2 regions of the Klebsiella sp. GFKo11 genome follow, and region 1 is predicted to be linked to the other one. Evidence: predicted binding sites of a transcription regulator. Region 1 holds the regulator's gene; the other holds the start of a gene.

Region 1 (3,477 bases):
ATGTGCGCTTTGTCATAATCTTCATCTTTTGTCACCGAAAGAGATTGATAATTCGCGTCACGAAAAATAGTCTATACCCAGTGGTTATGCGGATTTTACCGCTCCACTTTTTTAGCAGTTTTATTTTATTTTATTTTTTTTCGCTAGTTGCCCTTGGTAACTGCGTTTTTAAAAAGTCAAAGAGGATATGCATATGCGTACGTTTAGTGGCAAACGTAGTACGCTGGCGCTGGCTATCGCCGGTGTGACAGCACTGTCAGGTTTTGCAATGGTACCGGATGCGAAAGCAGAAGGGTTCATTGATGATTCAACGTTAACCGGCGGCATCTATTATTGGCAGCGTGAGCGTGACCGTAAAGATGTGACCGACGGTGACAAATACAAAACTAACCTTTCTCACTCCACCTGGAACGCCAACCTGGATTTCCAGTCTGGCTATGCTGCCGACATGTTCGGTATTGATGTTGCCGCCTTTACCGCCATCGAAATGGGCGAAAGCAGTGACAGCGGCCACCCGAACGAAATCGCTTTCTCCTCGCGCAATAAAACTTACGATGAAGACTATTCCGGTGATAAGAGCGGGATCAGTCTGTACAAAGCAGCCGCCAAATTTAAATTTGGCCCGGCATGGGCACGTGCAGGCTATATCCAGCCTACCGGTCAAACATTGCTGGCTCCGCACTGGAGCTTTATGCCGGGTACTTACCAGGGTGCTGAAGCCGGTGCCAACTTTGATTATGGTGATACGGGCGCGCTGAGTTTCTCCTATATGTGGACAAACGAATATAAAGCACCGTGGCACATTGAAATGGACGAGTTCTACCAGAACGATAAGAAAACCAAGGTTGATTATCTCCACTCTCTCGGCGCCAAGTATGATTTTAAAAATGACCTCGTGCTGGAAGCCGCATTTGGCCAGGCACAGGGTTACATCGACCAGTATTTCGCTAAGGCCAGCTACAAATTTGATATCGCAGGCACGCCGCTAAACACCAGCTACCAGTTCTACGGTACTCGCGATAAAGTCAGTAACGGCGGGGCGAACGATATTTATGATGGTACCGCCTGGCTGCAGGCATTGACCTTTGGCTATAAAGTTGCCGATGTTCTCGACCTGCGCCTGGAAGGAACCTGGGTTAAAGCCGATGGTCAGCAGGGCTACTTCCTGCAACGTATGACGCCGACTTACGCCTCATCTAACGGTCGTCTCGATGTCTGGTGGGATAACCGCTCTGACTTCAACGCCAACGGTGAAAAAGCGGTGTTCTTCGGGGCGATGTATGACATGAAGAACTGGAATATGCCGGGTTGGGCCTTCGGCGCGTCCTACGTTTATGCATGGGATGCAAAACCAGGAAAAATGTCTTCTCCTGATGCTTACTACAACCCTGACAAACGTCTGGAAGAGTCAGCCTACAGCCTGGATGCGATGTACACCGTACAGGAAGGACGTGCGAAGGGTACGCTGTTTAAACTGCACTTTACTCAATACGACAACCACTCCGATATCCCAAGCTGGAGCGGCGGCTACGGCAACATCTTCCAGGATGAGCGCGACGTGAAGTTCATGGTTATTGCTCCATTCACCATTTTCTGATGCCAGTGCGGCGGGCATGAGCCTGCCGCAATTTCCCGAGGTCGATTATGAAGAAGCTATTGCTTGTCGCTATTATGGCGGCAGGTCTGGTTGCCTGCACGCAGTCGCCAGCGCCGAAAGAGGATTCAAAGTTAAAAGATGCCTACAGCGCCTGTATTAATACTGCTGAAGGTAACCCAGATAAAGTCGAAGCCTGCCAGAGCGTATTAGACGTTCTGAAGCAAGAGAAGCAGCATCAGCAGTTCGCCACCCAGGAAAGCGTGCGAGTACTGGATTACCAGCAATGTATCCAGGCGCGTAAAACCGGTAACGATCAGGCTGTACAGTCGCGCTGTGACCAGATTTGGAAAGAGATTCGTAGCAACAACACGAAACCCTGATTTTTACTTTTCGTAGCCATAAAAAAAGCCAACCATCAGGTTGGCTTTTTGCTGCTTACGCAACGGGGAATTACTTTTCCACCGCGTCGTGGGCATGTTCATCTTCGCGGCAATCGCCTTCTGCACAGTGACCGTACAGGTACAGGCTGTGGTTGGTGAGGCGAATACCGTGTCGGGAGGCAATCTCACGCTGACGAGCTTCAATTGAGTCATCGCTAAATTCGATCACTTTGCCGCAATCGAGGCAAATCAGGTGATCATGATGATGCTGCTGCGTCAGTTCGAAAACGGATTTACCACCTTCGAAATTATGACGAGTGACGATGCCGGCGTCGTCGAACTGGTTCAGTACGCGGTAGACGGTGGCCAGGCCAATCTCTTCACCCATATCAATCAGGCGTTTATATAAGTCTTCCGCACTGACATGATGGTTATCCGGTTCCTGCAGGACTTCCAGGATTTTTAATCGTGGAAGTGTTACTTTCAGGCCAGCCTTCTTTAATGCGGTATTGTTGTCAGTCATGCGGAATCTGTCCTGTTGCTAAACGATCTACTTCCATCAGCGGAAGTAATACAGAGAATCACCCGATGTAATGCGTCTCATTATAGAACTGCCATGGTGAAATGAAAACTGCAAGCATCGGGCCTTGTATGCTGTCAAAAACGAGGCACTGGCTACAAAGTGCTTCACGTGACCTCGTTAAATCAGAGGACATTGTACAGATATGTGATTAAAAGTTAAAAACTTGTAGCTATAACTTTGATTGCTTTTATCTATTAATTCGGCGAAATCTGACGATAACGCCGTTTAGACTCAGGCATTCTTGATTTCTTCGAGGTGCAGCTCTTCAGAAATCTGTTTTACCCATTTTTCCACGCGTTCGTTAGTCAGTTCTGGCTGACGGTCTTCGTCGATGGCCAGACCCACGAAGTGGTCATCATCTGCCAGACCTTTAGATGCTTCGAAATGATATCCAGCAGTCGGCCAGTGACCAACGATAGTGGCGCCGCGCGGTTCGATGATGTCGCGAATGGTACCCAGCGCATCACAGAAGTATTCAGCGTAGTCTTCCTGATCACCGCAGCCAAACAGCGCGACCAGTTTGCCGTCGAAATCGACTTCTTCCAGCGTCGGGAAGAAATCATCCCAGTCACACTGTGCTTCACCGTAGTACCAGGTTGGAATGCCGAGCAGCAGAATATCGTGAGCTTGCAGATCTTCTTTGCTGCTCTTGGCAATGTCGCGAACATCAGCAACATCTTTACCAAGCTGCTTTTGAATCATTTTTGCAATATTTTCGGTGTTGCCGGTGTCGCTGCCAAAAAAGATGCCGATGATTGCCATGAGTAAAATAACCTCTTGAAACTTAATGATGTGGTAGGGACTTAAATGCCCACAGATAGGGGCAATGATAGCAGAACTAAGAAGGGCGCGGAAACAGCAATCACGCCCGACTGCACACTCTGCTACATGAAAGCTTATTTTTTGAGGGTTTTAGG
Region 2 (3,477 bases), 130 kb from region 1:
CCGTTCCAGGTCATAGAGTAGGTCTGGCGATAGAGGCGGTTAGTCTCTTTGCCGTAGTTCTTTTTCACCAGATCGTTGGTGTTGGTGTTCTGCGTGTCGCCAGCGTAGAGGTTGCCCTGACGGCTGTAGCCGGATTCAAACTCCAGCGACTGCATCGGCGCGAAGTCCCAGCGCACGACGCCGTTAATATTCTTGTTTTTTACACCTTCACGCCCGGCAGGCATGGTATTGGCATATGCACCGGTACGCTCGGACTGATGCCCGTCGTTGATATCCCATGCATCGGCCTGGGTTTTATCGAGATTACCTAACAGGCGGAAGCTGAAATCGCCGCCCAGTGGGCCGGTGAGGCTAAAGTTAGTGCGTTTAGTGGAGCCTTCGTCTTTGTGCTCTGGAGCGTTCATGTAGGTGTTCCATGAACCGTGCCATTCACCGTCGCTTTTTTTGGTGATGATATTGACCACGCCGCCCGCCGCGCCGTTACCGTAGCGTGCAGCAGCCGGGCCGCGAATGACGTCAATGCGTTCAATCAGCTCCGGTGGTACCCAGGAAGTATCGCCGCGAGTATCACGCTCGCCACGCCAGCCCAGACGCACGGAGTTGCGGCTGGTGACGGGCTTACCATCAATCAGGATCAGGGTGTTTTCCGGGCCCATGCCGCGAATATCAATCTGGCGATTGTTGCCGCGCTGGCCGCTGGTGGAGTTGCCGGTCAGGTTAACGCCCGGCATGGTGCGGATAATTTCAGATACGTCGCGCGCAGGCGGACGTTTACGGATTTCATCGGCGGTGATGGTTGAGACGCCCGGAGCCTGAAGGTTCTGTTCGGCAGCGGTAACGACCATGGTTTCGTCAGCGGTTGCGGCTTTGCTATCAGAGGAGGTTTCCGCCGCGCTCAGCGGAAAAGCAGCCCCATAGATTCCCAGATTGACCAGCAAGGCCAGGGATTTGATCCTGTTATTCATTGTAAATCCTGCTTTTCGTCGCCACCTTCCCCAAAAGCCCTTTCCCGTCGGGAGGGGAGGCGGTATCAATGTTGCCAGTAGAGGGCATACGCACTCCGTCGCTGACTCAATAAGCCATCTCTGACATGTTTAATTTTGAAAGACGCGCTTCCCACAGCGCGCTAATACGCTATTGCAAATGAAAATAGTTATCAATAATATTATCAATAAATATTACGTTTATTGATACGTTTGTTGATAAATGTCACGATAAACATAAGGTTAAAAAAGGAATGCAAAAGACAGGAAGTGACGACTGGTGGCAAAGCCTCTCCGGCCCGCAGATTGAGGCCGTTGACGACGCGTATCGGGTGACGTTCTGGTGGCGAGACCCTGCGGGCAGCGAGGCCTCCTCGACGATCCAGCGGGTATGGATTTACATCACCGGCGTCACCGATCATCATAAAAATTCGCTGCCGCAGACGCTGCAACGCGTTCCCGGTACCGATGCCTGGTTCTGGCAAACCACGCTCTCACCCACCTGGCGCGGGAGCTACTGTTTTGTTCCCTCCGAGCGCGATAACGATTTTTCCCCTGAGCTTTTTAACGGCGATAGCCCGGACCGCACGCTGCTGCGTGAAGGCTGGCGTAAACTGCTGCCGCGCGCGATCTCCGACCCACTCAATCCACAAAGCTGGAAGGGCGGCCGCGGTCATGCGGTGTCTGCGCTGGAGCTGCCTGAAGCCCCGGAACAACCGGGCTGGGCGCTGCGCGATGAACCTTATCAGCCGCCGGTCTGCATTGAGTGGCAGAGCCAGCGCCTGGGCAATATGCGACGGATCTGGGTCTACGCTACCGGTGATGCGAATCCGCAAGAGCGCCCTCTGGCGATTCTGCTTGATGGCCAGTTCTGGGCCGAAAGCATGCCGATATGGTCGCCGCTGGCGGGGTTAACCCGCGAAAAGCGGCTCCCGCAGGCGGTTTATCTGCTGATTGACGTGATTGATAACCAGCATCGCGGCGAAGAGCTTCCCTGCAATGAAGCGTTCTGGCTGGCGGTTCAGGAAGAGCTGCTGCCGTTAGTTCGTCAGATGGCCCCTTTCAGCGATCGCGCTGACCGAACCGTGGTGGCAGGCCAGAGCTTTGGTGGCCTGGCTTCAATGTTCGCTGCGCTCTACTGGCCGCAGCGCTTTGGCTGCGTGCTTAGCCAGTCCGGTTCCTACTGGTGGCCGCATCGCGGTGGGGTGCAGACGGGACTGCTGATTGACCGCCTAAGCCGCGGCGAGTTACACCCGCAAGGGCTGCGAATCTGGCTGGAAGCCGGTATTCGCGAGCCGATTATTTTTCGTGCAAACCAGGCGCTTCTCGCGCATCTGGAACAGCAGACGATTTTCTGGCGTCAGGTTGACGGCGGGCATGATGCGCTTTGCTGGCGCGGCGGGCTGACGGCGGGGTTAATCCAGCTGTGGCAGCCTTTATGCCGCGAAGAGTAGCAAAGCGCGCTTTACGAGGAATTTGAAATGCAATTCAGTAACCCCTTCGATAATCCGCAAGGGCAGTTTTACATTCTGCGCAATGAATTACAGCAGTTTAGCTTGTGGCCACACCACTGCTCGCTGCCGGAAGGCTGGGCGGTGGAGTGCCAGCCGCAGTCGCTAGAAGCGTGCAACGCCTGGCTGGCGGCGAACTGGTCCACCCTCACCCCCGCGCACCACGCGTCCTAAGGAGCTGATGATGACCACTCGTTTACCGCTGGTTGCGGCGCAGCCGGGGATCTGGATGGCAGAGCGTCTCTCAACGCTGCCCGGTGCCTGGAGCGTCGCCCACCATGTAGAACTGCGCGGTGAGATCGACCCGGTTCTGCTCGGACGGGCGATTGTTACCGGACTGTCGCAGGCCGATACCCTCAGCATGCGTTTTTGTGAAGATAACGGCGAAGCCTGGCAGTGGGTCGATGAAACTCATGTGTTTGCCGAACCGGATTATCAGGATCTGCGCGCCGCGAGCGACCCGCACGCCGCCGCGCTGGCGCTGATGCATGCCGACCTCGGGCAGAATCTGCGCGTAGACGGCGGCAATCCGCTGGTCTGCCATCAGCTGTTACGGGTAGGAGATAATCGCTGGTACTGGTATCAGCGTTATCACCATTTACTGGTCGATGGCTTCAGTTTCCCAGCGATTACTCGCCAGATCGCTGCAATTTATCGTGCCTGGCAGCGGGGTGAAGAAACGCCTGTTTCGCCGTTTACTCCCTTTGCGGAAGTCGTGGAAGAGTATCAACGCTACTACGGTAGCGACGCCTGGCAGCGTGACAAACAGTTCTGGCAGGAGCAGCGTAAAGCGCTACCGTCTCCGGCTTCGCTGTCTGCCGCGCCGCTGGCGGGAAGGGCGAGCTGCACCGATATCTGGCGCATGAAGCTGGAGGTCGATGCTGGCGTCTTTAGCCGTCTGGCAGCGAGTGCTCCGCAGTGTCAGCGTGCGGATCTGGCGCTGGCGCTGACCACCCTGTGGTTGGGGCGACTGTGCAGCCGAA

The links. Region 1 encodes Fur, which represses iron uptake genes when iron is present. Its sites were predicted from a motif close to ATAATAATGAGAACNACTATCAA; they were not measured.
Region 2: the regulator Fur is predicted to act here: its motif matches at 1,144-1,166, upstream of fes (enterochelin esterase).

The regions. Positions count from the first base shown of each region.
Region 1 is NZ_CM151369.1:4,459,248-4,462,724, reverse strand. It holds gene chiP (chitoporin ChiP) at 194-1,597, shown strand; gene AC07P6_RS21625 (ChiQ/YbfN family lipoprotein) at 1,645-1,977, shown strand; gene fur (ferric iron uptake transcriptional regulator) at 2,048-2,500, opposite strand; gene fldA (flavodoxin FldA) at 2,792-3,322, opposite strand; gene ybfE (LexA regulated protein) at 3,473-3,477, opposite strand, start outside.
Region 2 is NZ_CM151369.1:4,584,950-4,588,426, reverse strand. It holds gene AC07P6_RS22200 (TonB-dependent siderophore receptor) at 1-965, opposite strand, end outside; gene fes (enterochelin esterase) at 1,238-2,437, shown strand; gene AC07P6_RS22190 (MbtH family protein) at 2,465-2,668, shown strand; gene entF (enterobactin non-ribosomal peptide synthetase EntF) at 2,679-3,477, shown strand, end outside.